DNA from 4 places in the Sinorhizobium sp. 22678 genome. Region 1 is predicted to be linked to each of the others. Evidence: predicted binding sites of a transcription regulator. Region 1 holds the regulator's gene; each other region holds the start of a gene.

Region 1 (7,602 bases):
CACCCGCGCGGCTCGTCGGCCGCGGGGTGCGGCGGCCTCAGAGCTGGCCGAAGCTTCCCGTCGGTGCAACTCTGAGGCTCCGTCCCCGGTTGGCGTGGTGCCCGTGCTCCGGCCCAAGTCCGAGAGGATATCGCAATGGACGACAGATACGATTATGGGCCGCCGGAGCGACGGGCGGCAACCGGCCTCCCCTTAGGCATAATGCTCCTGTCGATGTTGGCGATTGCCGTTTATCTGCTTGCCGGAGCGGCGCTCCTGGACGGCAGAAGTCCGGATGTCGCGGCCTACGTCGCCCGGGCAGGCGACGAAAGACCGCCTGCAGCGCCGGACAGCGGACGGCGCCCGTGACGATGGCCCACAACCGTGCCACGGCGTATGCGGCGCGGCACGCCTCGAATGCAAGCAAATGCTCCGGAGCAAGTTGACGCTGTGATCAAAGCTGCTAAAAAGCCAGCCGTTGGTGAATGGGCAGCAAACCCGGTAGCGATCGCCGGTCCATCGAGAACTCGGAAACGAATTTCACGAAGCTCCGCAATCACCTGGAAGAGTGGCCGAGCGGTTTAAGGCACCGGTCTTGAAAACCGGCGTGCGTGAAAGCGTACCGTGGGTTCGAATCCCACCTCTTCCGCCATTTCAGAATTGATCCGGGCACGCCGGAATTCCCAGCTTCTCGTCACTGATGGCCGTCTTCCCCAGCCGCAAGGCTCGTGGCCGCCCTGCCCTTCCGACGCTTTGCGTCACCTGCCGGAGCGGAAGAAGCTGCTTGGGACTCCATCGCGAAGGGGCGATATTCGGGTGGGTGAATTGCAGCGTGCCCTACCGGGCGGCAAGGGTGAAGCCGGCAAACGGAATGCACTGGCGCGCGGGGCCGAAAAATCTTATACAATGGGTGACCAGTGGGGTCGTAGCTCAGTTGGGAGAGCGCCGCAATCGCACTGCGGAGGTCGAGGGTTCGACTCCCTTCGACTCCACCATTCCCATCTTTTGTCCAGCCCGGAGACCTAGGTGACAGAACTTACCTGGGGCAACTTCGACCGATGCCGGACGTCAGGCTGCCAGGGCTCGGTCGATGCCGAGGCTCGGCTGCGCTTGCCAAAAAAGCTGATTTGAGAGAAAGTTTTAGTCTGACCCGTTCGAGGTCTGGGCAACTCCCGCGAGTGGAGAAAAACATGCCTGTTAAATCTTTGGTGGCAGCCGTAATTTTTTCCCTCTTCGCCCTTTCGGGGTGCGCCAGCACAGGCTCGACCAACACGACCTATACCCAGTGGTACGGGCCCTATCCCGAGCCTGAATTCGACGTTCTTACGCCGGGCGGACTGCGGCTTGCCTATTAGCATGGCATAGGCGAGCGACTGGGGCGGCCGCTGTAAGCCAAACATGCGAGAGCGTATCGCCCCCTGCCCCGACATTCCGAGCGATCGCCAACGACACGCCGGATCGGAAGCGGACAGGCATTCAGCAGCAAGCGGTATTCACGGAATTTTAGGCACTTGCGGAACACATATGGAACAGATAGGTTCTGTTCTTGATTTGTTTCGCGATTCTGGAGTGACGCCATGCTAACCCGCAAGCAACAGGAATTGCTTCTGTTCATTCATGAACGAATGAAGGAATCCGGGGTTCCGCCGTCCTTCGACGAGATGAAAGATGCCCTGGACCTTGCCTCCAAATCGGGCATCCATCGTCTGATCACCGCACTCGAAGAGCGCGGGTTCATTCGCCGGCTACCGAATCGCGCTCGAGCCCTCGAAGTCATCAAGCTGCCGGAGGCCTATGCCGGTGTTTCGCAGGTCCGCCGCGGCTTTTCGCCGAGCGTGATCGAAGGCAGTCTGGGCAAGCCTGCGGCCCCGCCCCCCGCACCGAAACCGGCGCCCCCGGCCGAGATCGCGTCGGTCGCTGTCCCGGTCATGGGCCGCATTGCCGCCGGCGTGCCGATTTCCGCAATCCAGAACAACATGCACGATATTTCCGTACCGGTCGAAATGATCGGCAGCGGCGAGCACTACGCTCTCGAGATCAAGGGTGATTCGATGATCGAGGCCGGCATCCTCGATGGCGATACGGTGATCATCCGGAACGGAAGCACTGCCACCCCCGGGGATATCGTCGTCGCCCTGATCGACGACGAGGAAGCAACTCTGAAGCGTTTCCGTCGCAAGGGCGCCTCTATTGCGCTCGAAGCCGCCAATCCGGCTTACGAGACACGGATATTCGGTCCGGATCGGGTCAAGATCCAAGGCAGGCTTGTCGGCCTCATCCGGCGGTACCACTAGCCTCCCGACCAGGTGTGCAGGCGTTTCCCACGGAAGTACGCAATTTCAAAGCGTTAGAAGTGGGGGCATTGCGCCTTGGGGCGCTATGGCCACGCCTCCACAGAACCGAAGCCATATTATACAGAATAAAAAAGACCCTATTCCAAATGTACCCTCTTGCGGATTGCGGGCAATCATTCTAAATCCGCGCCACGATTTGAAAAATCGCAAATCGTAGAGGCCTCGTGGCGGAGTGGTGACGCAGAGGACTGCAAATCCTTGTACCCCGGTTCAATTCCGGGCGAGGCCTCCAAAAAACCACCCCTATTCAGCTTTGTTACCGACAAATCTTACCTGCGTCAGACGAAGGCGAAATCCGCGCCCGCAAAGACGAAGTTGGCAGCGCTGAGGTCGGCAGCGTGGATGCCGATCAGAGTGACCTGATCGACCGTGCCATTCAACTGCAGGACAGCGTTCCCGTCGGCATCGTTGCCGATGTTGGGCAAAAAATCAGCGAAGTCGTCGTAGCCATAGCCAGCGATTTGGATGACGTCCTTGTCCAATTCGAAGTCGAAGATCTCATCCCGACCACTGTTTCGTGAAAACAGGAACTGATCGGCACCGGTCTCGACCGCGAAGGCTGCGGTCAGTCGACCATCACCCCAGAGCTGATCGTTACCGGTGCCGCCGATCAAGAGGTCGTTCCCACCCGCGGTGTCCACGCCGACCTCTGCATCGCCATACAGGACATCATTGCCTTTGCCTCCGTCGAGCAGGTCGTCGCCGCCACTGCCGCCACGTGAGAAAAGAACGTCTCCAACGAGAAAGTCATTGCCCGAACCACCATACAGGTGGTCGTTGCCGCCAATGCCGGATTCCACGACGCCCTGGTCGAGGCCATCGCCGTAGAGCTTGTCATGGCCCTCTCCGCCCTGGAGGCGATCGTTCCCGCCAACGAAAAAATCGCCCAGGGAGAAAGCGTCGCCCGAGAGAGTATCGTCTCCGGCGCCGCCGTCGAGCCAGTCGTCTCCACCACGTCCGCTGAGGCAATCGTAGCCATCGCCATAGAGTGTATCGTTGCCTTTGCCGCCAGAGAGACGATCATTCCCTCCGGCGACGATAGCGGAATCAATCGCATCGATCTGGAAGGCATCGCCGTACAGCGTGTCGTCGCCGGCGCCGCCGTCGAGCTGGTCGTCGCCACCACGCCCCTGATTGGAGATCGTCCAAGCGTCGCCGAAGAGCGTGTCGTTGCCCCCAAGGCCGTCAAGGCTGTCGCGGCCACCCTGCCCCGAAGACAGGAAGCCGCCGATTTCGGAGACTCCCAGGCTATTGCCGGTCGTGAACGGGTCTCCGAAGATAATGTCCGGATCGTTCGTTCCGAAGATGTGGTTGTCCAGCCCGAGCCAAGGGGCGATGCCACCGATTAGATGCGCCATTTTTCTCTCCACAGTGCTGTAAAGTAGGCGATGCTCGTCTTGGGAAACCAGGACGGCCTTCGCGGCGCCGACTTCGTCGGGCCCCGTCGGAGTGACGAGCTAACGCTATGAAAATACGGATTTCCTACGAAAGACCGTTACACCCTTTTCCTGAAAGCGCTCCAATGTTGCCGAACGCGATGCTCCTGTCTATTGACCACTTTGGATTAACTACAAGTTGTACTTTGCGACCACACTCAGCGTCCGGATACTGGAAGAAGGACGAGCTCTCCCACGCTACCGAAGACGTCCGCGAAGGCGAAACCTCGAGGATCGTGTGGTCTCGTGATCGGCGGTTGTGATATAGCGGTCCGTCGGCCGGCCTCATCGGGAGGGCGGCACTCGAAGCGCGACATGATGGATATTCCTTGGGGCTACATTCAGCGCCACTTCGATTGGCTCGGGCATGTGGTCGAGGGCTTCTGTATTGCAGCAGTCGTCGCCCTCCTGTTCATGGCGATTGCGCCGAGAAGGCTGGCGCTGATCATCGGCCTCGCCTTCGCCATCGGACACTTCCACGGCCGCGAGAAACGTGATTTCGAGATCAGCGCAAAGCTGCCGCCGCCTCACCTGGAGGGTTATGAAATGTGGAGGTGGAGTTGGGATCAGGCGACCGATTTCTGGCCGGTCGCTTTGGTCCTCGCCTGCGTCATTGTCGCCCTCCTGCCCGAACGACGTCGAAAGCCGCGCAATTCCGACGACTGAAATGCGTGCATCCGGATGCTGGCGGAACTCTTGGCAAGGCCCACCTCTCAGGACCTGCCGGACGAGTTCGGCTTGCTGCGCCATCGGGCCCACCATACGGCCAGCTTGCGCCGCCGTCGGCGCATCGAGGGAATATCGTGCGAAAGCACGAGCAGGCCCAGAGGAACCATCCAGAAGCCCAGGATGGGCAGAAAACCGAGCAGACCGCCGAAGACGAGCAGAACGCCGATGAGCACGCGCAATGCCGGCGAATTGGGCAGGCTCATCCGCCATTTGCCGAGCACAATCTCACGCGTCTTGGGATTGATGCCAAAATGCTTCTTCGCCATCACTCTTCTTCCGTACCAATGACCCCACAGTTGGTGCCTTCTCCACAGGGCGGCAACCGCCTGCCGACATTTTTTTTGAAAAACCGCTTGGCAAATCGGAAAAGCATTTGTATTAGCAGCCTCACTTCTGCGGCGCAGATGATCCCTGGTAGCTCAGCGGTAGAGCACTCGACTGTTAATCGATAGGTCGCCGGTTCGAATCCGGCCCGGGGAGCCAGTTTCCAAAGCCCTGCACCTCACGGTGCGGGGCTTTTTCTTTGAATATTTTCAATCGCTTAACCGATCATGGCAAATGCACCAAGCCTCTAAGGGTTCGGTGCTGGCTTGCTTTTTGGTTACATTTTGGCTGCTTTTCGGACCACACAGGCCGGCAAACGGGGAATTCCTAGGGTTCGAAGATATTGCGTGTTACGCAATGAGAAACGCCGCAAGCGGCATCTATCGCTATTATCGCCGCGCCCGAGCTGCACAAGAACTATCACGCGGCATGGGAGAAGGCGCGGATCAGGAGACGAACGCCACGAAAGGCGGGACGCGACCGCCATTTGAGCCGGAGACAAAGGAGGTCCAGCAGGCGACGCTCTTTTGAGCGTTATTTCTTGCCGAGATATTCCATCACTTTTTCGCGGTTCGGCCCAGCTTCACGGATCGCCTTCAACGCCTTTTGCCGCGTCACCTTCGCCGTTCTCATGAGGTAGGCCACCTCGTGCTCCTGTTCGGAAACGAGCTCACGGTCGCGGCCTTTCTTCTTCGGATTATCTGCCATGCTTTCCTCTCATCGACGGTCTACCACGAGCCGCCCGACAACCATCTATTGCTGAGATAGTCCTTCGTTTTCACCCCGGCAGGGTTTCCTTCACGGAGGGCCTCCTGCACCATCCTTCTCCTATAGGCCGCACTTTTCTCATCACTGGCGACCCCATGCCCCTCAGTGGAAACGAGATCGCGGTTACGATCCGGCTCCTTGTCATTATCTGCCACTCTTTTTCTCCATGTACTTGGATGAAGAATAGGAGCGGATCACACTTCGGCAAGGGCGGGCTTATGACGCGTCACTAGGTGATGTCATAGTCCGGGGCGCGCCGTCGACCGGTAGCATTTCACTATCCGTATCAGGGACGTCCACGGCTCAATCAGTGCCTCGATGTTCTCAGCTTCAGATGTCCTCTTTGCTCAATTCAACTCGAGGTCCGGCGCGGCATTCCTGCTGCGCCGGGCTTTTGCATTCGATGAGCCCCGCATCAACACCGCAACTGAGCGCGGTCTCGCCGGCTGGCCTCGTGCTGGCCGGACATGTCGCCTCTTACTTCAAGCGCTCGAGGAGTTCCTGCGCCACGGCGGGGGCCGAGGCCGGATTTTGGCCCGTGATCAGTTCCCGATCGGTGACGACATGCGCGCTGAAGGGCGCATCGGAATGACTATAGCGAGCACCTGCTTGCGTGAGAGCATCCTGCGGATAGAACTTCATCGCGCCGCCGCCGAGCAATCCCTTTGCCAGTTCCTCTTCCTCATTGCTGATCACAGTCAGGTTGTAGCCGGCATAGATCCATTCACGGTCTGCTTTCGCTGCGCCTTCGGTTTCGAGCTGTGTGGTGAAAGCCTTCGGGTCCCGCAGGGTCGAGATGAGCGCGATGGGGCCATGGCAGGCGAGCGCGGTCGTCTTGCCCTGTTCATGGAAATGCGTCAGCAACTTGCCGAGCTCAGGGCTGACAAGAAGATCCTGCATCGGGGCATGGCCGCCAGGGACATAGACCGCGTCGAAATGGTCGTAGCCGATCTGCTCGACCCGCGCGAGACTGATTACGGGCGAGGCAGTGTCAGACAGCAAGCCGATTTCCTCAAGCTGCGCTTCGCTCGCCTTCATCGCAGCTTCGTCTCCGCCGAAATACATCTTGTCGATAGAGGTTTTGTCGATGGACGGCGCCGTGCCCTTGGGGGTGGCGAAGGTGATCTCGTGACCGGCATCGAGCAGCGCCTCGACCGGCTGCATCAGTTCGTTGAGGTAAAAGCCGGTCTGGAAGACCTTGCCGTCCGTCAGGTCGAGATGGTCTGAATCGGAAAGAACCACCAGCACGTTTGCTGCATTTGCGCTGGCGGCGCTGAAACCGAGGGCAAGGGTGATGGCGAGGCGACGCAGGTATTTCATCGTCTGTCTCCGGATGCTTGAAAATTGCGTTGTCAGGAGTGTGTTGCGGCTGTGTCAGCCGGCGATCTTCGCCAGCCGATGCAGCGAGAAATCGGCGAAATAGTCGCCGACGCCGCTGGCCAGAAACCGCTGCATGGCAGCGCCTTCCATGTGGGCACGCCATTGTGCTTCGCTCTCCCAGCTTTCGACGAAGATGCGAATGCGGCCGTCATCGAGGGACTGGTGCAGTTCGTAGCGCAGGCAGCCGTCCTCCATGAGAGTCTCGGCGACGAGCTTTTCCTGGGCAGCCCCAAGGGCCGCCTCCTTGCCGTCTTTGGCGGTAGTCATGGCAATGATGGTGAGCGGAGAATTTGACATCGCACGCGCTCTCTCAGGCAATCGTATTGACGAGGCCGCCCTCGGCGCGCAGTGCTGCGCCGTTGGTGGCCGACGAAAGCGGGCTGGCGAGATAGGTGACGAGGTTTGCCACTTCTTCTGCCTCCACCATCCGCTGCAGGATCGAAGCGGAGCGCGCAGTGGCGAAGAATTCGGCCTCGATCTCTTTGATCGGAGCGGAAGGATCGGTGGCCTGGCTGCGCAGGAAGGTCTCGATGCCTTCCGAACGGGTCGGCCCCGGCAGCACCGCGTTCACCGTGACGTTGGTGCCGCGCGTCAGTTGCGCCAAGCCGCGCGAGACGGAGAGTTGCGCCGTC
Region 2 (7,602 bases), on a different contig from region 1:
CTTCGGCTTCTCGATCAACGCGCTCAGCCTCTTCGGCCTGGTGCTGGCGATCGGCATCGTCGTCGACGACGCCATCGTCGTCGTCGAGAACGTCGAACGAAATATCTCCCAGGGTCTCTCGCCGGTGCAGGCAACCTATCGCGCCATGCAGGAGGTGTCTGGGCCGATCATCGCGATCGCGCTGGTTCTCGTCGCGGTATTCGTGCCGCTCGCCTTCATCACCGGGCTCACCGGCCAGTTCTACCGCCAGTTCGCGCTGACCATCGCGATCTCGACGGTGATCTCAGCCCTCAACTCGCTGACGCTCTCGCCGGCGCTCGCCGCCCTTCTCCTGAAGGACCACCACGCCCCGAAGGACCGTCTGACGCGGGTCATGGATCGGTTGTTCGGCTGGTTCTTCCGCGGCTTCAACCGCTTCTTCGGAGCGAGTTCGGAGGCCTATGGCCGCGGCGTCGGCGGCATTCTTACCCGCAAGTCGCTGGTCATGGGCGTCTATGTCGTCCTCCTCGGGGTCACTTTCGTGCTCTTCCGCGCGGTGCCCGGCGGCTTCGTGCCGGCCCAGGACAAGCAATATCTCATCGGTTTCGCACAGCTTCCGGACGCGGCGACGCTCGATCGCTCGGAAGACGTCATCCGGCGCATGAGCGAGATCGCCCTCAAGCACCCGGGCGTCGAACACGCCATCGCCTTCCCGGGCCTGTCGATAAACGGCTTCACCAACTCGTCCAACTCCGGCATCGTCTTCGTGTCGCTGAAGCCGTTCGAGGAGCGTACGACGCCCGAACTTTCGGGCGGCGCCATCGCCATGCAATTGAACCAGGAGTTCGGGGCGATCCAGGATGCCTTCATCGCCATGTTCCCGCCACCGCCCGTCCAGGGCCTCGGCACGACCGGCGGCTTCAAGCTGCAGATCGAAGACAGGAACGGCCTCGGCTACCGGACGCTGGACGATGCGACCAAGGCCGTCCTCGCCAAGGCGATGGCGGCACCCGAACTCGCCGGGCTCTATTCGAGCTACCAGATCAACGTGCCGCAGCTCTATGCCGACCTCGACCGCACCAAGGCGCGCCAGCTCGGCGTCGCGGTCACGGACGTGTTCGAGACGCTGCAGATCTATCTGGGCTCGCTCTACGTCAACGACTTCAACGCGTTCGGCCGCACCTACAGCGTGCGCATCCAGGCCGATGCGAGCTACCGCAGCCACGCCGACGACATCGGCAAGCTGAAGGTGCGTTCGCAGACGGGCGAGATGATTCCGCTGTCGGCCCTGCTCAACGTCGAGCAGACGGTCGGCGCCGAGCGGGCGATCCGCTACAACGGCTTCCTCGCCGCCGACATCAATGGCGGACCGGCACCCGGCTTCTCCTCCGGCCAGGCGCAGGCGGCCATCGAGCGGATTGCGGCCGAAACGCTGCCGCCCGGCATTTCGTACGAGTGGACGGACCTGACCTATCAGCAGATCCTCGCCGGCAATTCGGGCATCCTCGTCTTTCCGCTGGCGCTGCTGCTCGTCTATCTCGTGCTTGCGGCCCAGTATGAGAGCCTGCTGCTGCCGATCGCGATCATCCTGATCGTGCCTATGGGCATCATGGCGGCGCTGACGGGCGTCTGGCTGACCGGCGGCGACAACAACGTCTTCACCCAGATCGGCCTCATCGTTCTGGTGGGTCTATCGGCGAAGAACGCGATCCTGATCGTCGAATTCGCCCGCGAACTGGAACTGTCCGGCAGCAATGCCGTCAGTGCCGCGATCGAGGCGAGCCGCCTCCGGCTCAGACCGATCCTGATGACCTCGATGGCCTTCATCATGGGCGTCGTGCCGCTCGTCACCTCCACCGGCGCCGGGGCGGAAATGCGCTCAGCCATGGGCGTGGCGGTGTTTGCCGGGATGATCGGCGTCACGGCCTTCGGCATCTTCATGACGCCCGTCTTCTATGTGCTCATCCGCAAGCTTTCCGGCGAAAGGCCTCTGAAGCACACCGGAGCGCATATCGAAGCCCCGCATCTCGCCCCCGGCGAGTAGCCTTTCCTGCCCCCCAAAACGGGGTCGATGGCGGGCCGAACATCTGTCCGGCCCGTTCTCTTTTCAGCGCCCTGCGAAGCCCACCGGGCTCATCGGACGTGACAGCGGGTGGCTGATCGGATAAACCGGCAATCTCTGTTCCCGGACTACCTTTTCTGGCCCACCGGCTTCGCAGGCATACCTTCCATGTTCCCGACCGATCCCGTCTCCAATCTCGCTGCCCTCATTCGCTGCCCCTCCGTCACACCCGCCGAGGGAGGCGCGCTGACGACTCTTGAAGCCATGCTGGCACCGGTCGGCTTCAAGGTCGACCGGGCCGTGGCGAAGGAACCCGGAACGCCCGACATCGAAAACCTTTATGCCCGGATCGGAGGCGACGGACCGCATCTGATGTTCGCCGGTCACACCGATGTGGTGCCGGTCGGCGACGAGGCCGCCTGGAGTCGACCGCCCTTCTCCGCCGCGATCGCCGAAGGTGAAATGTACGGACGCGGCGCAGTCGACATGAAGGGCGGCATTGCCTGTTTCGTGGCGGCGGTCGCCCGCCATATCGAGAAGCATGGCGCGCCTAAGGGCTCGATCTCCTTCCTCATCACCGGCGACGAGGAAGGCCCGGCGATCAACGGCACGGTGAAGCTCCTCGAATGGGCGGCGGCAAGGGGTGAGCGCTGGGACGCCTGTCTCGTCGGCGAGCCGACCAATCCGGACGGCATCGGCGACATGATCAAGATCGGCCGGCGCGGGTCGCTCTCCGGCCGGATCACCGTTCACGGCGTCCAGGGCCACGCGGCCTATCCGCACCTTGCGGACAATCCGGTGCGCAGCATCCTGCAGCTCGCAAAGGCCCTGATGGATCCGCCCTTCGACGACGGAACGGAAAATTTCCAGCCTTCGAACCTCGAAGTCACGACCATCGACGTCGGCAATTCCGCAGTAAACGTCATTCCGGCGAGGGCGAGTGCCGCCTTCAACATCCGGTTCAATGACCGCTGGACGGCCGAAAGCCTGATGGCGGAGATCGTCGCGCGTCTCGACCGCGCAGCAGCCGACAGCGCGCTGAGGCCCGGCCGCGCTCCGGCCAGATACGAGATCGTCTGGAACGAGCGTCCGAGCCACGTCTTCCTGACGCGCAACAACGCGCTCATCGATTCGCTTTCAGGTGCCGTGGAGGCCGTCACCGGGCGGCAGCCGCAGCTGTCGACCACCGGCGGCACATCGGACGCGCGTTTCATCAAGGACTATTGCCCCGTCGTCGAATTCGGCCTCGTCGGCAAGACCATGCACATGGTCGACGAACGCGTCGCCCTTGCCGATCTCGAAACCCTGACCGGGATCTACGAAACCTTCATCGCCCGCTGGTTCGGTCATGCCGCTGCTTGAGGAAGTCCTTGTCTATATCAAGGGGCTGTGGCTGCTGATCCAGGGCAACCACGAAGGCTATCGCTGGCTGGACATCAGCGAGAGCGGGTTGTGGCGCTCCTTCACGGCGATCCTCTGGACGCTGCCGGCGCTGGCCGTGGGCTGGGCCTTGTGGCGGCTCTATTATCTCTCGGTGATGCCGACCGGCACGACTGTCGGCATCGGCTTCTTCGGGAAGCTTCTCGCCGTCGATCTCGTGAGCTGGCTGCTGCCGATCGTGCTGATCGCCGTCCTCTCGCGCCCGCTCGGCTTTTCCGCCCTGGTGGTGCCGGTAATCGTCACGACCAATTGGCTCCAGGTCCCGTTGACCTATGCCATGGCGGTACCGGCCGCGTTGCTGCTGGTCATACCCGGCAGCGCCGGTATGGCAGCCCTCTTGTGGCTTCTGCTGCTCGTCGCCAGCTCGGCGCTGCTCTTCCGCCTCTTGCGGACCGTTACCGCCAAGCAGAACCTGCTCGCCGCCGCCCTTGCCGCGATCTTTCTGCTGTCACCGCTGATGATCATGCAGTTCCTGCAGCGCCTGCTCGGCTTGATGCCGGGTTGAGCGGCGGCGTTCGTGAAAGCCCCGCATCCGCCAGATGATGGGGAGAAGGTGGCCGGCAGGCCGGATGAGGGGCTGCTGTTTCCAGCTTAGTAATCCACCCGCATGAAATAAAGCCCGTCCGGCGGGGCGACCGGGCCGCACGCCTTGCGGTCCCGTGCTTCGAGCGCGATCTGCAGGTCATCCGGCGTCCATTTGCCCTCGCCCACGAGCTTCAGGGAGCCCGCGAAGGAACGGATCTGGTTGTGGAGAAAGCTTTGTGCCGTGGCGCGGATTTCGATGAGCTCGCCCGCACGGGTAACGTCCAGCCGGTCGAGCGTGCGCAAGGGGCTCGTCGCCTGACAGTGGGCCGAGCGGAAGGTGGTGAAATCGTGATGGCCGACGAGGCGCTGCGCCGCCTCGTGCATGGCGTCGTGATCGAGCGGCTTCGGCACCCACCAGGCGCGCCGCGCCTCCAGCGCCAGTGGCGACCGGCGGGAAACGATCCGATAGAGATAATGCCGGCGGATTGCAGAGAAACGCGCATCGAAATCGCCGGGGGCTTCCGCGACATCGAGGATCGAGACCCGTTCGCCGGCGAGCGCCAGATGCGCGTTGAGGGCGTTTTGCAGCGTGTACGACTTCCACTCGCGCGTGAGATCGAGATGCGCCACCTGCCCCCTGGCATGAACGCCGGAATCGGTGCGCCCGGCGCCGCGGATCGAGACCGTCTCGCGGGTGAGCGACAGGACCGCCTTCTCGATGGCGCCCTGGATCGAGGGACCGTTGTCCTGCCTCTGCCAGCCGACATAATCGGAACCGTCATATTCGACGGTCAGGCGATAGCGGGGCATCAGGCGATCCTCGCGCCGGCAGCGATGGGCGTGCCGCGCAGGAAATCGGCCGAGGCGAGCGCCTTGCCGCCCGCACGCTGCAATCTCGTCATCCGCACCGCGCCTTTTCCGCAGGCGATGCTGAGAGTATTATCAAGCACTTCTCCGGGAGCACCTTTCCCTTCCGACATCTCGGAGCCAAGCACCTTGACGCGTTCGTGGCGGCCGGCAATGTCGAGTTCGAACCAGGCGCCGGGAAAAGGCGAGAGGCCGCGGATATGGTTGTGCACGTCGGCCGCCGGCCGGGAGAAATCGATGCGGGTCTCTTCCTTCGAAATCTTGGCGGCATAGGCGACGCCCTCTTGCGCCTGCGGCGCGAGTGGAAGCTCGCCGGCCTCGAGCCTGGCCATGGCCTCCGTCATCAGCACCGCTCCGACCTGCATCAGCCGGTCGTGCAATTCGCCGGCCGTCATCGTCTCGTCGATCGGAACCGACTGCGCGAGAGCGACGGGGCCGGTATCGAGCCCCTTGTCCATTTTCATCACCATCATACCGGTCTCACGGTCGCCGGCCATGACCGCCCGCTGGATCGGCGCCGCCCCCCGCCAGCGCGGCAGGAGCGAGGCATGGCCGTTATAGCAGCCGAAGCGGGTGCCGGAGAGTATTTCCTCCGGCAGCAGCAGCCCGTAGGCAACGACGACCGCCACGTCCGCACCGAAATCCCGGAAGGTCTGACGGTCCGCGGCGTCCTTGAAGTTGACGGGCGTCAACACCGGAATGCCGAGGCGCTCGGCAGCCTGATGCACGGAGGATTTCTTGAGGTCGAGGCCGCGCCGGCCGGCCGGCCGCGGCGGCTGCGTATAGACGGCGGCGATCTCGTGACCCGCCCCGGCGAGCGCCAGGAGCGTCGGTACGGAAAATTCCGGCGTGCCCATGAAGATGATGCGAAGCGGCAAGTGGCGGCCTCCGTCTCTTTCGATTGCCCGTGAGCGGGGCGGCTCCAGCTCGAACGCGGCCGCGACGCTAGATCACAATGTTTCAGGCCGGGTCGACCTAAGACATGAACGGATCAGATCGCCTTTGCGCCGCGCGTCTTGGCCGCCTTGGTGAACCTGCGAATCACCATATCTCGCTTGAGCTTGGAGATGTAATCGATGAACAGGACGCCGTTCAGATGGTCGATCTCGTGCTGCAGGCAGGTGGCGAGCAGGCCCTCGGCCTCGACCGCCTGTTCCTTGCCCTCGCGATCGACATACTCGACCGTGATCGCGGCGGGTCGCTCGACCTCGGCGTAATAGTCGGGGATCGAAAGGCAGCCTTCCTCATAGACCGAACGCTCCTCGGACGAGCGGACGACCTTCGGATTGATGAAGACGAGCGGCTGTTTCTCCTCTCCCTCCTTCGTCACATCCAGAACCAGGAGGCGCTTCGGCACGCCGATCTGTATCGCGGCGAGACCGATGCCCGGCGCGTCGTACATGGTTTCCAGCATATCGTCGGCGAGCCGGCGAATATCGGCGTCAATGGTCTCCACCGGTGTCGACACCTGGCGCAGAACCGGATCGGGAAGAATGATGAGCGGCTTGATCGTCATGTCGATCCCCATAGCCGATCTTTCCCTCGACGCGCAAGAAAATTGCCATTGCGAAACCCGTGGCGCTCCAAGTGGGAACGACCGGCACGCGAAAATGTATGTTCTCGTTTTGATCTGGTTTTCGCACGCGAATCTGTTAGTCTGCGGCCATGGAGCCCATCCCCTTTTCCTTCGATCAGCCGCTGTTCCTCGTCGGCGCCCTGCCCGTCACGGCCGGCCTCCTCGTCACAGCCGCCGCCCTTCTCGTGGTGCTGTTCTCGTCCATTATGGTGCGGCGCGCCCGTTCGGCTCGCGCGATCGACCGCGAAGAGCAAATGTCGGCGCTCATCGCGGCGCAGACGGAGATGCAGGGACGGATCGCCGCCATGACCGAGGTGCTGGGCGCCCGGCAGGCGGAACTGAACCAGTCGCTCAGCCAACGCATCGACGGAATGACGCATCGCATCGGCGCCTCGATCAGCGAGCAGACGAAGGCGACGCACGAAAATCTGCGGCGGCTCCAGGAGCGGCTCGCGGTGATCGACAACGCGCAGAACAACATCCAGTCGCTCGCCAAGGATATGGCCGGGCTGCAGAGCATCCTCGCCAACAAGCAGACGCGCGGCGCCTTCGGACAGTCGCGCATGGAGGCGATCGTCGCGGACGGCCTGCCGATGGGCGCCTTCGCCTTCCAGGCGACGCTTTCCAACGGCGCGCGGCCGGATTGCACCATCCGCATGCCGAACGGCCAGCCGCCGCTGGTCATCGACGCGAAGTTTCCGCTCGAGGCCTGGAATTCCATGAGGGACGCGGCGAGCGCCGAACGACGGCAACAGGCCGCGCAGGCCTTCCGCCGCGACATGGAGGTGCATATCCGCGATATCTCCGGCAAATATCTCCTGCCGGGCGAGACCCAAGATACGGCCTTCCTCTTCGTTCCCTCCGAATCGATCTTCGCCGAAATCCATGAGCATTTCGAAGCGATCGTCCAGAAGGCGCACCGCCAGCGGATCGTCATCGTCTCTCCGTCGCTCCTGCTCCTCTCGATCCAGGTCATCCAGGCGATCCTGAAAGACGCCCGCATGCGTGAGCAGGCCCACCTGATCCAGGGCGAAGTCGTACGGCTGATGGAAGACCTCTCGCGTCTCGATGAGCGCGTACGCAAGCTCCAGGGCCATTTCGCCATGACGCAGAAGGATGTCGAGGACATCCTGATCTCCTCGGACAAGCTGAC
Region 3 (7,602 bases), on a different contig from region 1:
TGCACTGTTTGGCACAGGCGTTGCGGAAACCATCTTGGCCAGTGGCCCTGTGCGGCCACACCGAAAGGCCGAACATATGGAAGCAAGCGATCCGATCAAAAAATCTGCAAAAAACACTTGCAAAGGGGAGCCGTCCACATAAGGGATGAGGTGAGGAGAGATTGCAGTCCTCCGATACGTTTCCTACAGCGCCGCGCGCCTTACGCGCAAAGGTCGCTGTAGCACTGTGAGCTGCTGCATGTTTTTGTCCTTTGATCGGCTACGATCAAAGGACAAATGGAGTGGCGCACGGTCGGTACTCGAGGTATTCAAGCGACAAAACCGACCAGAGCTTCAACGCCATTATCCATCTCGCTGCCGTCATAAACTCAAAATGGATCTCGACGTGCCCTAAACCAGCTCGACGTCCACCACCCCGGGAGCGGAGCGAAGGGCGGCGGCGATCTCGGGTGAGATCCGGTATTTCTCGTTGAGCTCGACTTCGATCTCCCGCTGCCCGTTGTCCTTGATGACGATAAAGGAAACCAGGCCGTCCCCCTTGGCGTTCAGATGCGAGGCGATGGAGCGCAGCGGTCCGCAGTCGCGCACATAGACGCGCAAGGCCTTCTGCATCTGCAGCGATTCTTCCTCGAGCGAACGCAGGGTTCGGATGCGGAGGCCGATCCCTTCCGGCCGCTCTTCGGCGTCGACCGTCATCACCAGCGATTTGCCGGGCTCCAGAAGGTCGCGATACTGGTTCAGCATTTCGGAGAAGAGTACGGCCTCGAATTGGCCCGAAGCGTCCGAGAAGGCGACGATCCCCATCTTGTTGCCGGTGCGCGTCTTGCGTTCCTGCTTCGACGTCACCGTCCCGGCGAGGCGGCCCGCCGCCGCTCCCTGTTTTACGGCTGCCGAGAAATCCGCAAATGTCTGCACGCGCATCTTGGCGAGCAGATTGTTGTAGGTGTCGAGCGGATGGGCGGAGAGATAGAAGCCCAAAACCTGGAACTCGCGATGCAGCTTCTCCGAAGCGAGCCACGGCGTAAAGGGCGGGAGCGCGATCTTCTCGGGCCCCGTTGCGGCACCCGCGCCGAACATGTCGCTCTGGCCGCTCACCTTGTTTTCCTGGGCGCGCTGGGCGAAACCGAGGATACGATCGAGGCCGCCGACGAGCTCCGCCCGGTCGTAGCCGAAGCAGTCGAAAGCACCGGCGGCGATCAGACTTTCGAAAACACGCCGGTTCAAGAGCTTCGGATCGATCCTCAGGCAGAAATCTTCGAGACTTGCGAAAGGCCGATCGGCACGTACGGCGACGATGTGGTCGACGGCAGACTCGCCGACGCCTTTGAGGGCGGCGAGCGAATAATAGATGCGGTTGTCGCCGGTTTCGAAGTGGCGGTGGGAGGTCTGCACGGACGGCGCGACCACCTGGATGCCGAGGCGCATCGCGTCCTGGCGGAAATCGTTGATCTTGTCCGTGTTCGACATGTCGAGCGTCATCGACGCTGCGAGAAACTCGACCGGATAATGCGCCTTCATGTAGGCGGTCTGGTAGGAGACGATGGCGTAGGCGGCTGCGTGCGACTTGTTGAAGCCGTAATTGGCGAACTTGGCGAGAAGGTCGAAGATCAGGTCGGCCTGCGGCTTCGAGACGCCATTCTTGACGGCACCGTCAACGAACCGGGCGCGTTGCTTGTCCATCTCCGCCTTGATCTTCTTGCCCATGGCGCGGCGCAGAAGGTCGGCCTCGCCGAGCGAATAGCCCGAGAGCACCTGGGCGATCTGCATCACCTGCTCCTGGTAGACGATGACGCCCTGTGTCTCCTTGAGGAGGTAATCGATCTTCGGATGGATCGATTCGATCTCTTCCTCGCCGTGCTTGCGGGCGTTGTAGACCGGGATGTTCTCCATCGGTCCCGGGCGATAGAGCGCCACAAGCGCGATGATGTCCTCGATGCAGTCCGGGCGCATGCCGATCAGCGCCTTTCGCATGCCGGCGCTTTCCACCTGGAACACGCCGACCGTCTCGCCGCGCGAAAGGGTCTCGTAGGTCTTCAGATCGTCGAGCGGAATGCTTGCCAGGTCGATGTGGATGCCGCGCTTGCCGACGAAGTCGACGGCCGTCTTCAGAACGGTCAGCGTCTTCAGGCCAAGGAAGTCGAACTTCACGAGACCCGCCTGCTCGACCCATTTCATGTTGAACTGGGTGACCGGCATGTCGGAGCGCGGATCGCGGTACATCGGCACGAGCTGCGAGAGCGGCCTGTCGCCGATGACGATGCCGGCCGCGTGCGTCGAGGCATGGCGGTAAAGCCCCTCGATCTTCTGGGCGATGTCGAGGAGGCGGGCAACGACCGGCTCCTTCTCCGCCTCCTCCTGCAGGCGCGGTTCCTCCTCGATCGCCTTGGAAAGCGGCGTCGGGTTGGCGGGATTGTTCGGCACCAGCTTGCAGATCTTGTCGACCTGGCCGTAGGGCATTTCCAGCACGCGGCCGACATCGCGCAGTGCTGCGCGCGCCTGCAGCGAACCGAAGGTAATGATCTGCGCCACCTGCTCGCGGCCGTATTTCTGCTGCACGTAGCGGATGACCTCCTCGCGGCGGTCCTGGCAGAAATCGATGTCGAAATCGGGCATCGACACGCGTTCGGGATTGAGGAAGCGCTCGAAAAGCAGAGAGAAGCGCATCGGGTCGACATCGGTGATCGTCAGGGCATAGGCGACCAGCGAGCCGGCACCCGAGCCGCGGCCCGGCCCGACCGGAATGTCATGCTGCTTGGCCCATTTGATGAAGTCCGCAACGATGAGGAAGTAGCCCGGAAACTTCATCCGCTCGATGACGCCGAGTTCGAAGGCCAGCCGCTCCCGATAGTCCTCTTCCTTGTAGCCGGGCGCCATGCCGAGTTTGGCGAGCCGGCCCTCCAGCCCCTCCTCCGCCTGCCGGCGCAGCTCCGCCACCTCCGCGCGTTCGGCCTCCTCCGGATCATCCGAAGCGCCGGTAAAGCGCGGCAGGATCGGTCCGCGGGTCTTCAACATGAAGGAGCAGCGCCGCGCCACCTCGATCGTATTCTCCAATGCCTCGGGCAGATCCGCGAAGAGCGCCGCCATCTCCTTGCGGCTCTTCAAATAATGATCCGGGGTCAGACGGAAACGGCTGTCGTCGGACACCATCGCATTGTGAGCGACGGCCATCAGCGCATCGTGGGCATCATAGTCGGACGGCGACGGGAAAAACGCCTCGTTGGTGGCAACGAGCGGAACGTCGAACCGGTAGGCGAGATCGATCATGCGGTTCTCGTGACGCCGGTCGTAATTCCCGTGCCGCTGCAGTTCGACATAGAGGCGATCGCCGAAAAGCTCGATCAAGACTTTCAGGCGTGCCTCGGCCAGGGCCGGCGAACCCGACTTCAGCGCCAAGTCGACCGGGCCGGCTCCCGCCCCGGTCAGCGCGATCAGCCCGGACGTACCGCCTGCGGCGAGCCAGGAGCGGCTTATTCGCGCCTGCTGGTGTCCCTCGCCTTCGAGATAGGCGCGGCTGACGAGCTCTACCAGGCGAGCGTAACCGTCATCGGTCGCCGCGATCAGCACGATCGCGGGAAGCTTGACGAACTGATGCGCGTTTCCACGCCGCTCGCCCTCCGCTTCGTCCTCCATATCGATGGAGAGTTGGCAGCCGATGATCGGTTGCAATCCGTCGTCCGCGGCCTTCTGCGAGAATTCGAGCGCCGCGAATAGATTATTGGTGTCGGCGATGCCGATCGCCGGCTGATCGTCGGCGACCGCCTTGCCGATGATCTTCTTCAAAGGCAGGGCGCCTTCCAGCAACGAATAGGCGGAATGCACCCGCAGGTGAACGAACTGCGGATCCGCCGCAGCCCCTGTGCCGTGCCCGATACTCTGGTTGCCTGTCATCGCCGCACTCCGATTCTTGTCCGGCGCCGAGGATATCCTGTTTCCCGTCCCAACTGTCCAGTCTCAAGGACGGGCCGCCGGGGTTTTTGCCCGGCGTGTGGTGTTTAGTGCGCGTTCGACAGGAACGCGGAGCACGCTCGATAAATCCCGGTCACAGGCCGAGAGCGATTACCGAGATGCTCACGATGAAAAGGCTCATCGAGGCGAAGGCAGCAAGATCACGTACGAAATCAGCCATAACTTGTCTCCTTTCCGCTACTGTTCCCTTTTTGTTCTAATTTTGTTCGATAGTCAAGGAAGTCTGCATAGAAGACCCGCTATTCAGTGGCTATGGTTAACGTGCACCGGCGGCCCGCATTCGTGCATGCCCTTCCGAGGGTCGACACGCCTCGAATGGAACATGCAAGGAGCGCAGCCCGAAGCGGGTGACCGCGCCGCGAGTGAGGTCGGAGCCAAGTAGGCGCAGCGGCGGCCGAACTATTTCAGTTCGACGACCTTGCCGTCCTCGATGGTGACGCGGCGATCCATGAGTGAAGCGAGTTCGTGATTGTGGGTGGCGATCAGCGCCGCGAGCCCGGACTGGCGCGCCAGGGCTTCCAGCGCCTCGAACACATAGCCGGCCGTCTCGGGGTCGAGGTTGCCGGTCGGCTCGTCCGCCAGAAGGATGAGCGGCGCATTGGCGACCGCCCTGGCGATGGCGACGCGCTGCTGCTCGCCGCCGGAAAGCTCGGTCGGGCGGTGGCTGCCGCGATGGCCGATGCGCATATAGTCCAGGAGGGCCGATGCCCGCTCCGCCGCCTCGGCCTTGGGCAATCCGGCGATCAGTTGCGGCATCATGATGTTCTCCAGCGCCGAGAATTCCGGCAGGAGATGATGGAACTGGTAGACGAAGCCGATCTCGTTGCGGCGGATGGCGGTTCGCCGGTCATCGCTGAGCCCGTTGCAGGAGGTGCCGTTCACGAGCACCTCGCCCTCGTCCGGGTGTTCGAGCAGCCCGGCGATATGAAGCAATGTCGACTTTCCGGTACCGGACGGGGCCACGAGGGCGACCGTCTCGCCGCTTCGCAACGTCAGGTCGGCTCCCTTGAGGATCGGCAGAAACGTGTCGCCCTCGCCATAGTGCCGCTCGATGCCGGAGAGCTGCAGTGCCACGCGCGCATTCATTTAAGCTGTTGTCCTTGTTATTCGTACCGCAGGGCCTGCACCGGATCGAGGCGCGAGGCGCGCCATGCCGGGAAGATCGTGGCAAGGAAGGAAAGCGCAAGCGCCATGACGACGACGGTGACGGTCTCGTCGGCGTTCATATCGGCCGGAAGCTGGCTGAGGAAATAGAGCTCCGGATCGAAGAGCGTGGCGCCGGACACCCAGGAGAAGAACTGGCGGATCGACTCGATGTTGAGGCAGACGACGACCCCGAGGACGACGCCCGCGATGGTTCCCGTGACCCCGATTGCGGCGCCCGTCATGAAGAAGATGCGCATCACCGAGCCGGAGGTCGCGCCCATCGTCCTAAGGATCGCGATATCGCTGCCCTTGTCCTTCACCAGCATGATCAGGCCGGAGATGATGTTCAGCGCCGCGACCAGCACGATCAGCGTCAGGATCATGAACATCACGTTCCGTTCCACCTCGAGCGCGGAAAAGAATGTTCTGTTGCGCTCGCGCCAGTCCGTAATGAATATCTGCCGGCCGGCGGCATCCTCCACCGGCTTGCGAAGCTCGTCGACCGCGTCCGGATGCTCGGCGAATATCTCGATCGACTGGACGAGGCCTTCGGCATTGAAATAGAGCTGCGCTTCCTCGAGCGGCATGAAGATGATGGTGGCGTCGTATTCCGACATGCCCATCTCGAAGATGGCCGAGACGGTATAGGCCTTGACCCTCGGATTCATGCCCATCGGCGTGACGTCGCCGTTCGGCGAGGTGAGCGTGATCGTCCCACCCACCCGGATGCCCAGCTGCTCGGCCATGCGCGAGCCGATGGCGACGCCGCTGCCCGAGGCGAAGCCGACGAGGTCGCCGGACTGAATATTTCCCGAGATCGACTTCAGCTTGGTGAGGTCGTCGGCGCGTATCCCGCGAACGAGCGCACCCGTCGACGCATCGCCCAGGCCCTGTGCGAGAACCTGGCCCTCGACGATCGGAATGGCCATGGTCACGCCCGGAACGGCGGAGAAATTGGTGGCAAGATCGGCATAATTGGTGAGCGGGCCGTCCAGAGGCTGGACGATCATATGGCCGTTCATGCCGAGAATGCGCGAAATGAGCTCGGTTCGGAAGCCGTTCATCACCGCCATGACGATGATCAGCGTTCCCACCCCAAGCATGATCCCTATGAAGGAAAAGCCGGCAATGACCGAGATGAACGCTTCCTTGCGCCGCGAACGCAGGTAGCGCCAGGCGACCATACGCTCGAAGGCGGAGAAGGGACGGCTGGAAGATATGCTGGATGGAGCGGCAGCCTGCACTTGCTCATCCGTCGCCGCGGTCATCATCGATCCCTTCGTCTGTTATCTCGCCGCGACCAGTTTGTTGATCGCCGCTTCGACGGTCATCGTCTCCCGCGCGCCGGTCCTGCGGTCCTTCACTTCGACTTCGCCGTTCGCGATCGAACGCGGTCCGACGATCACCTGCACCGGCACGCCGATAAGGTCGGCGGTCGCGAACTTCCCGCCGGCGCGCTCGTCGGTGTCGTCAAGAAGAACGTCGAATCCAGCCTTGCCGAGATCGGAGTAGACCCTGCCGCAAGCCGCATCGCAAGCGTCATCGCCCGTTTTCATGTTGATGACGACGACGTCGAAGGGAGCGATCGCTTTCGGCCAGATGATGCCGTTGTCGTCATGCGAAGCTTCGATGATCGCCGGCACCAGGCGGGTCGGACCGATACCATAGGAGCCCATGTGCACCGTGTGTTCCTTGCCGTCCGGCCCGAGCACTTTCGCACCCATCGCCTCGGAATATTTGGTGCCGAAATAGAAGATGTGGCCCACCTCGATGCCGCGCGCGGACAGGCGTTCGCCTTCGGGGATGGCGCCGAAGGCGGCCTCGTCGTGCATTTCCGAGGTCGCCGCATAGCGCGACGTCCACTTGTCGAAGATCGTCTTCAGGCCCGCGACGTCGTCGAAATTCGTATCCTCGCCCGGAATGTCGAAGCCGAGGAAGTCCTTGTGGCAGAACACCTCGGACTCGCCCGTGTCGGCAAGGATGATGAACTCGTGGCTGAGATTCCCGCCGATCGGGCCCGTGTCGGCACGCATCGGTATGGCGCGCAGGCCCATCCGGTCGAAGGTGCGGAGATAGGCGGCAAACATCTTGTTATAGGCGTGCTCCGCCCCTGCCCGGTCGAGATCGAAGGAATAGGCGTCCTTCATCAGAAACTCGCGCGAACGCATGGTGCCGAAGCGCGGACGGATCTCGTCACGGAACTTCAGCTGGATATGGTAAAGGTTCAGCGGCAGATGGCGGTAGGACTTGACGTAGGAGCGGAAGATGTCGGTGATCATCTCCTCGTTCGTCGGTCCGTAGAGCATCGGCCGGTCCTGCCGGTCCTTGATGCGCAGCATCTCCTTGCCATAGGCGTCATAGCGCCCGCTCTCCTGCCAGAGCTCCGCCGACTGCAGTGTCGGCATCAGCAGTTCGATGGCGCCGGAACGGTTCTGCTCCTCGCGAATGATCGCATTCACCTTGTCCAGCACGCGCTTGCCGAGCGGCAGC
Region 4 (7,602 bases), 230 kb from region 1:
GCGCCCATTGGTATCGGCTGAAGGCGCGGGTATTGCCGCTCGAGGATGCCGACAGCAATCCGCTCTACTTGTGGCAGATCGCGGATATTACCGCGGAGCGCGACGAGCAGGAGCGCTTCTTCAAGGAACTGCAGAACGCGATCGACTATCTCGACCACGCACCCGCGGGCTTCTTCTCCGCCGGGCGCAAGGGCGAGATCTTCTATATCAACGCGACGCTCGCCGATTGGCTCGGAATAGACCTGACCAAGTTCCAGCCTGGCTCCGTCAGCATTGCCGATCTCGTCGCGGGCGAGGGGCTGGCGCTGGTACAATCGGTACAGGCGGAGCCCGGTCTCAAGAAAACCAAGATCCTGGACCTCGATCTCAGAAAGACCAACGGCCAGAGCCTGCCGGTACGCCTGATTCATCGCGTTTCCTCGGCACGGGACGGTGCGCCCGGCGAAAGCCGGACGATCGTGATGTCGCGGGAAGGCGACGACGGCGATCAGTCGGCGTCGAATGCCGCGATGCGGTTCACCCGCTTCTTCAACAACACGCCCATGGCGATCGCCTCGGTGGATGGAGACGGCCGCATTCTCCGAACCAACGCTCCGTTCATGAAGCTCTTCGCCGGGCTCGTTTCGCAGGACGAGGTCGAGCGTGGGGCCCTGATCGACGCCGTGGTGCACCAATCCGAGAGAGGGCGTCTGCAGGAGTCGCTGGCTGCCGCGAAGGACCGGCAGAGCGATATTGCCCCGATCGACGCGCTTCATCCCAAGGATGATGGGCGTCACTTCCGCTTCTACGTCAATGCCGTCATCGACCAGAGCGATCAGGCGCCCGAGGAGGCTGCGATCATCTATGCTCTGGAGATCACCGAGCAGAAGGCGCTCGAAAACCAGATGGCGCAGACGCAGAAGATGAATGCCGTGGGAACGCTCGCCGGCGGCATCGCCCATGATTTCAACAACGTCCTGACCGCCATCCTGCTTTCCGCCGACCATCTGCTGCTATCGGCGCGGCCGGCGGATGCGACCTTCGCGGACCTGATGGAGATCAAGCGTAACGCCAACCGGGCAGCCGTGCTTGTGCGGCAGCTGCTCGCCTTCTCGCGCAAGCAGACGATGCGTCCGACGGTGCTCAATCTCACCGACGTCATCGGCGATCTCAGGATGCTCGTCGACCGCATGACCGGCACCAACGTCAAGGTGGAGGTCGACTATGGCCGCGATCTCTGGCCGGTGAAGACCGACCTCGGCCAGTTCGAGCAGGTGCTCCTGAACCTCGCCGTCAATGCCCGCGACGCCATGCCTGCGGGCGGGATCATCACGCTCAGGACGCGCAATCTGCCGGCGAGCGAAGTGTCGGCGCTTGGACGGCGCGAACTGCCCGAGGAAGACTTCGTCATGGTCGAGGTGTCCGACCAGGGCACCGGCATTCCGCCGGAAATCATGGACAAGATCTTCGAGCCCTTCTTCACCACGAAGGATGTCGGTAAGGGCACAGGGCTCGGACTGTCGATGGTTTACGGCATCGTGAAGCAGTCCGGCGGCTATATCTATCCCGAGTCGGAGATCGGCAGCGGTACGACCTTCCGCATCCTGCTGCCGCGGCATGTCGACGTGCCCGAAATCCAGGATGAGGACGCGTCCGCAGCGCAATCCGCGGCGCCGGCGAGGAGCGAACCGGTTGCGGTGCCGATGCCTCGGGCCGAGCCTGCCGACCTGACCGGGGATTCGGCGGTCGTGCTGCTCGTCGAGGACGAGGAAGCGGTCCGGCGCGGCGGCAAGCGCATGCTGGAGACGCGCGGCTATACGGTTCACGAAGCGGGATCGGGTATCGAAGCGCTGGAGATCATGGACGAACTCGAAGGCGCCGTCGATATCGTCGTCTCCGACGTCGTGATGCCGGAGATGGACGGGCCGACGCTGCTGCGCGAGCTGCGCAAGACATATCCGGACCTGAAGTTCATCTTCGTATCCGGCTATGCCGAAGATGCTTTTGCGCGAAATCTGCCGGCCGACGCGAAGTTCGGCTTCCTGCCGAAGCCCTTCTCGCTGAAGCAACTTGCCGTCGCCGTGCGCGAGATGCTCGACAGCTGACGAGGTTTCTCCTCCGAACCTGTGCTCTTCGCCGTTTGCCGGCATCTTCCCCATTTCGATAGGGAGAAGGGCAAACGGCGGCGCGGCAGATCCCCTTCGCCTTCCTATTCCATTTCTGCGGTTACTTCGCAGCGAGTGCGACAGCGATCCCGGCGGCAAGGCGCGCATTGTTCTCGACCAGCGCGATATTGGTTTCCAGGCTGCGCCCGTCCGTCAAACGGAAGAGGTTGTCGAGCAGATACGGTGTGACCGCCTTGCCGGAAATGCCCTCGCTCGCCGCATTGTCGAGTGCGCGGGTGATATAGATCTCCATCTCCTCGCGCGGGATTTCGCTTTGTTCCGGCACCGGATTGGCGACAAGCATTCCGCCGTCGATCCCGAGCAACTCGCGCGTCCGCTGGAAACTGGCGATTGCCGCCGGACTGTTCAGCATCAGCGGGCTCTTGAGGCCGGATTCACGCGACCAGAAGGCCGGGAAGTTCTCGCTGTCATAGGTCACGACAGGGACACCGCGGGTTTCGAGCACTTCGAGCGTCTTGGGAATGTCCAGAATGGCCTTGGCGCCGGCACAGACGACAATGACGCCGGTACGTGCGAGTTCGTCCAGGTCCGCCGATATGTCGAAGCTCTGCTCCGCTCCGCGGTGAACACCGCCGATGCCGCCGGTCGCAAAAACCCGGATGCCGGCACGGGCAGCGGCGATCATCGTTGCGGCAACGGTCGTGGCGCCGGTGCGGCGTTCGGCGATCGCGAAGGCGAGGTCGGCGCGCGAAAGTTTCATCGCGCCCTGCGTCTTCGACAGCGCCTCCAGTTTGGCATCGTCCAGACCGATATGGAGGACCCCATGGATTACGGCGATGGTCGCGGGCACGGCACCCTGTTCGCGGATGATCGTCTCGACGCTGCGGGCCATGTCGAGGTTGCCGGGATAGGGCATGCCATGCGTGATGATCGTGGATTCCAGCGCGACGATCGGCGCACCTCGTTGCTTGGCGGCCGCGACTTCATCTGAATATTCCATCGGCAGGGACGGGGAGGAGGGTTTGGTCATGATCGTTTCCTTGATTGATGACATCCGACGGCAAATTGCATCGGGGGTGCCTGATCGATTCCGGTGCCTGGAGCAGAGGGTGCGGAAGAACCGCCCGCATTCCGCGCTACCCGGCTCCCATTCAGCTGCCAATTCTCATGCCAGCATTTCCGCTTCCGGCACAAGGCGCAGCACTTGCTCCAGCTTGTCAGGCAGCATCTCTTCGGAGGCAGCGTAGGGCGAATGCAGCGTTATGACGGCGGCCGCCATGCCCCGGCGCAGGCAGGCGGCAAGATCCGCACCGGCAAGCCGGGCGGCGAGAAAGCCCGAGGCGAGCGCATCGCCGGCGCCGGTGACGTCGGCAAGTGCTGAAAGAGCCGGCGGCGTAGCGAGGCAGGCACCCTTGCCGTCGAAGGCGACCGCGGCCCGGCCTCCGCGCGTCACGACACCGCCGGAAAGACCGGCGGAGCGCAGCAGCAACGGCCATTCCGCGGCGGTTGCGGCCTCGGTTCCGGTCAGCGCGCGCGCCTCCGCCTCGTTCATGAACAGGAAATCGAGCCCGTCGAGGCACGCGCGGTAGCGGACCACTTTTGCCGGAGAAACGGCGATACCGGCACGGAGAGGGCTGAACTTCGCGGCGGTGCCGGCAAGCGCCGTCAACGTCTCCTCCGGCAGATTGGCGTCCATCAGCACGAGTTCGCTCGCCGCTAAAATCTCGCGCGTGGTCCGCTGCTGCAGCCGGCGCGGCGTAAACAAAGCATAGAGGTCCATGTCCGCGAGCGCGATGACGAGGTTGCCGTCGTTTTCCAGGATTGCCGTATAGCTCGGCGTCTTGCGATCGAGAAAGGTAAAAGGGCGATCGATCACACCGGCAGCTTCCGCAGCGGCCGCCACCGTGTCGCCGGCGGGATCGCCGCCCCGCGGGCTGATCATGGTTACGCGATGGCCGAGGCGCGCGAGATTTCTCGCTGCATTGAAGCCGCCGCCCCCGGCTTCCTCGAACCAGGTGCCCGGATTGCTCGCGCCCGGTGTCGTCGCGCCGCTGATCCGGCCGCGCCGGTCGATATGAGCGCCGCCAAAAACGGCTATGTTCTGCGACTTCACCTGTGCTTGCATCTGGTCCTCGATGAACGGCGGAGAAAAGGTGGCGAAGTCTCTCTTCCGCCGGCATTCCGATCTATCGTTTCGTACTACCTTTTAGGGCTTTGTCCGGCTTTGATCCATCGTGAATCACGAAGCGAATCGGGGCGGCGCGTGAAAGCCGGCATGCGTTGACGCGCAACTTGTGGATACTGTGGACGAAAGGCGTGAACAAGAATCGAACGTAGTGAAATATTCCGTGCAATTTCAATTGCTTGACGTGCCATTGCCAAGTTGGAACAAAACATGTACAAAAAGGCTTGCGGCGGCTTCATTGCCTCGATAGCTCCAATAACCTAAAGGTGGACCAATGGCACAAAATTCTTTGCGGCTCGTAGAGGACAAATCGGTGGACAAAAGCAAGGCACTTGAAGCGGCTCTTTCCCAGATCGAACGTTCGTTCGGTAAGGGATCGATCATGAAGCTCGGAGCGAAGGACAGCGTAGTTGAGATCGAAACCGTCTCCACCGGGTCGCTCGGCCTCGACATCGCGCTCGGCATCGGCGGCCTGCCGAAAGGCCGCATCATCGAGATCTATGGACCGGAAAGCTCGGGCAAGACCACGCTGGCGCTGCAGACCATTGCCGAGGCACAGAAGAAGGGCGGCATCTGCGGCTTCGTCGATGCCGAACACGCACTCGATCCGGTCTATGCGCGAAAGCTCGGGGTGGATCTCGAAAATCTTCTGATTTCGCAGCCTGATACGGGCGAGCAGGCGCTGGAAATCACCGATACGCTGGTCCGTTCGGGTGCGATCGACATTCTCGTCATCGATTCGGTGGCCGCACTCGTGCCGCGCGCCGAAATCGAGGGCGAGATGGGCGACAGTCTGCCGGGCATGCAGGCGCGCCTCATGAGCCAGGCGCTGCGCAAGCTTACGGCATCGATCTCCAAGTCAAACTGCATGGTGATCTTCATCAACCAGATCCGCATGAAGATCGGCGTGATGTTCGGCTCGCCGGAAACGACGACGGGCGGCAATGCGCTCAAGTTCTACGCCTCGGTGCGCCTCGACATTCGCCGTATCGGCTCGGTCAAGGAGCGCGAGGAAGTCGTCGGCAACCAGACCCGCGTCAAGGTCGTCAAGAACAAGATGGCACCGCCCTTCAAGCAGGTCGAGTTCGACATCATGTATGGCGAAGGCGTTTCGAAGACGGGCGAATTGATCGATCTCGGCGTCAAGGCGGGCATCGTCGAGAAATCGGGCGCCTGGTTTTCCTATAACAGCCAGCGGCTCGGCCAGGGACGGGAAAACGCCAAGCTCTTCCTGCGGGAGAATCCCGAACTGTTGCGCGAAATCGAGACGGCTCTGCGGCAGAATGCCGGTCTCATAGCCGACCGGTTCCTGGAGAATGGCGGGCCGGAAAGCGACGGCGACGAAGCCGCCGATATGTAATCGGCAGCAACCGTCTCGTTCAAGCGTGCGAAGCCGGCCGTCGTCACCTGCGGCCGGTTTTTTGCTGCCCGCTGGACAGCATGAAATGCGGACGATAAAAGCCTGTGGTTCCGACGGCTCGGCCGGCGGGAGGCGTGACGTAATTGAATGCGACGCGCCTAAGCGCGGGGTTGAAAAGTGCGGCTTGCAGCCTGGAGAGATCGGGTTGCCGCCGGAGTGTACACAGATAGGACGCAAGATGAGCGGCGTGAATGAAATCCGGTCGATGTTCCTCGACTATTTCCGCAAGTACGGTCACGAGGTCGTGCCGTCCAGCCCACTCGTGCCGCGCAACGACCCGACATTGATGTTCACCAATGCGGGCATGGTGCAGTTCAAGAATGTGTTCACCGGGCTCGAGCAGCGACCCTATTCGACCGCGGCGACGGCGCAGAAATGCGTGCGCGCCGGCGGCAAGCATAACGACCTCGACAATGTCGGCTACACCGCCCGTCACCACACCTTCTTCGAGATGCTCGGCAATTTCTCCTTCGGCGACTATTTCAAGGAGCGCGCGATCGAGCTTGCCTGGAACCTGATCACCAAGGAATACGGGCTCGATGCCAAGCGTCTGCTCGTCACGGTGTACCATACCGACGACGAGGCATTCGGCCTTTGGAAGAAGATTGCCGGCCTGAGCGACGATCGCATCATCCGCATCGCGACGAGCGACAACTTCTGGGCCATGGGAGACACCGGTCCATGCGGCCCGTGCTCGGAAATATTCTACGATCACGGCGATCATATCTGGGGCGGACCTCCCGGCTCGGCCGAGGAAGACGGCGATCGCTTCATCGAGATCTGGAACCTCGTCTTCATGCAGTACGAGCAGATCACCAAGGAAGAGCGCGTCGACCTGCCGCGGCCTTCGATCGACACGGGCATGGGGCTGGAGCGCGTGGCCGCCGTGCTCCAGGGCCAGCACGACAATTATGACATCGACCTTTTCCGCGCGTTGATCGCGGCTTCCGAAGAGGCGACCGGCGTGAAGGCCGAGGGGGACCGGCGCGCGAGCCATCGCGTCATCGCCGATCATCTGCGTTCCTCCGCGTTCCTGATCGCCGATGGGGTTCTGCCGTCGAACGAGGGCCGCGGTTACGTTCTGCGCAGAATCATGCGCCGCGCCATGCGCCACGCACAGTTGCTCGGCGCGCGGGATCCGCTGATGTGGAAGCTCCTGCCGGCGCTCGTGGGCCAGATGGGCCGCGCTTACCCGGAACTCGTCCGCGCCGAAGCGCTAATCTCGGAAACGCTGAAGCTGGAGGAAACCCGCTTCCGCAAGACCCTGGAGCGCGGCCTCAACCTTTTGGCGGAGGCTTCGGCCGATCTTTCCGAAGGCGACCAGTTCAACGGCGAGACGGCGTTCAAGCTCTACGACACCTACGGTTTTCCGCTCGACCTCACCCAGGACGCGCTGCGCGCCAAGGGCATCGGCGTCGATACGGACGCATTTACGGCCGCCATGCAGCGGCAGAAGGCCGAGGCCCGCGCCAACTGGGCCGGCTCCGGCGAAGCCGCGACCGAGACCATCTGGTTCGAGCTCAGGGATAAGCACGGCGCGACCGACTTCCTCGGCTACGACACCGAGTCGGCTGAAGGGGTCATTCAGGCGATCGTCAGGGATGGTGCCGTCGTCGAGGCGGCCACCAAGGGCGAGAACGTACAGCTGGTTCTGAACCAGACGCCTTTCTACGGCGAATCCGGCGGCCAGATGGGCGACACCGGCGTCATCGCCACCGAGACCGGCAAGCTTACTGTGACCGACACGCAGAAACGTGGCGAAGGGCTCTTCGTCCACTATTGCACCGTGGAGGAAGGCAGCGTGAAGACCGGCGAAGCGGCTGCCCTGACGGTCGACCATGCGCGCCGTGCGCGCCTGCGCGCCAACCATTCCGCGACGCATCTGTTGCACG

The links. Region 1 encodes LexA, which represses DNA repair genes until DNA is damaged. Its sites were predicted from a motif close to TGTTCNNNNTGTGTTCNG; they were not measured.
Region 2: a site for LexA is predicted at 6,489-6,506, ahead of ACTJKL_RS09255 (DNA recombination protein RmuC). Genes of this name have one in related genera too.
Region 3: a site for LexA is predicted at 4,148-4,165, ahead of dnaE (DNA polymerase III subunit alpha). Genes of this name have one in related genera too.
Region 4: a site for LexA is predicted at 4,422-4,439, ahead of recA (recombinase RecA). Genes of this name have one in related genera too.

Annotation. Positions count from the first base shown of each region.
Region 1 covers NZ_JBQEMS010000010.1:9,878-17,479, forward strand. Annotated here, with positions in the region: gene ACTJKL_RS16215 (hypothetical protein) at 136-348, shown strand; tRNA gene ACTJKL_RS16220 (tRNA-Ser) at 542-631, shown strand; tRNA gene ACTJKL_RS16225 (tRNA-Ala) at 899-974, shown strand; gene ACTJKL_RS16230 (hypothetical protein) at 1,170-1,334, shown strand; gene lexA (transcriptional repressor LexA) at 1,557-2,273, shown strand; tRNA gene ACTJKL_RS16240 (tRNA-Cys) at 2,492-2,565, shown strand; gene ACTJKL_RS16245 (calcium-binding protein) at 2,612-3,691, opposite strand; gene ACTJKL_RS16250 (hypothetical protein) at 4,088-4,435, shown strand; gene ACTJKL_RS16255 (hypothetical protein) at 4,483-4,764, opposite strand; tRNA gene ACTJKL_RS16260 (tRNA-Asn) at 4,907-4,981, shown strand; gene ACTJKL_RS16265 (DUF3606 domain-containing protein) at 5,357-5,530, opposite strand; gene ACTJKL_RS16270 (type 1 glutamine amidotransferase domain-containing protein) at 6,068-6,910, opposite strand; gene ACTJKL_RS16275 (putative quinol monooxygenase) at 6,965-7,267, opposite strand; gene ACTJKL_RS16280 (SDR family NAD(P)-dependent oxidoreductase) at 7,281-7,602, opposite strand, start outside.
Region 2 covers NZ_JBQEMS010000004.1:343,488-351,089, reverse strand. Annotated here, with positions in the region: gene ACTJKL_RS09285 (efflux RND transporter permease subunit) at 1-2,023, shown strand, start outside; gene dapE (succinyl-diaminopimelate desuccinylase) at 2,210-3,403, shown strand; gene ACTJKL_RS09275 (hypothetical protein) at 3,390-3,986, shown strand; gene truA (tRNA pseudouridine(38-40) synthase TruA) at 4,073-4,816, opposite strand; gene fmt (methionyl-tRNA formyltransferase) at 4,816-5,751, opposite strand; gene def (peptide deformylase) at 5,865-6,389, opposite strand; gene ACTJKL_RS09255 (DNA recombination protein RmuC) at 6,539-7,602, shown strand, end outside.
Region 3 covers NZ_JBQEMS010000025.1:76,885-84,486, reverse strand. Annotated here, with positions in the region: gene dnaE (DNA polymerase III subunit alpha) at 391-3,888, opposite strand; gene ACTJKL_RS26855 (ABC transporter ATP-binding protein) at 4,366-5,052, opposite strand; gene ACTJKL_RS26850 (lipoprotein-releasing ABC transporter permease subunit) at 5,070-6,383, opposite strand; gene proS (proline--tRNA ligase) at 6,399-7,602, opposite strand, start outside.
Region 4 covers NZ_JBQEMS010000010.1:244,612-252,213, reverse strand. Annotated here, with positions in the region: gene cckA (cell cycle histidine kinase CckA) at 1-2,084, shown strand, start outside; gene ACTJKL_RS17375 (pseudouridine-5'-phosphate glycosidase) at 2,206-3,135, opposite strand; gene ACTJKL_RS17370 (carbohydrate kinase family protein) at 3,271-4,230, opposite strand; gene recA (recombinase RecA) at 4,565-5,650, shown strand; gene alaS (alanine--tRNA ligase) at 5,889-7,602, shown strand, end outside.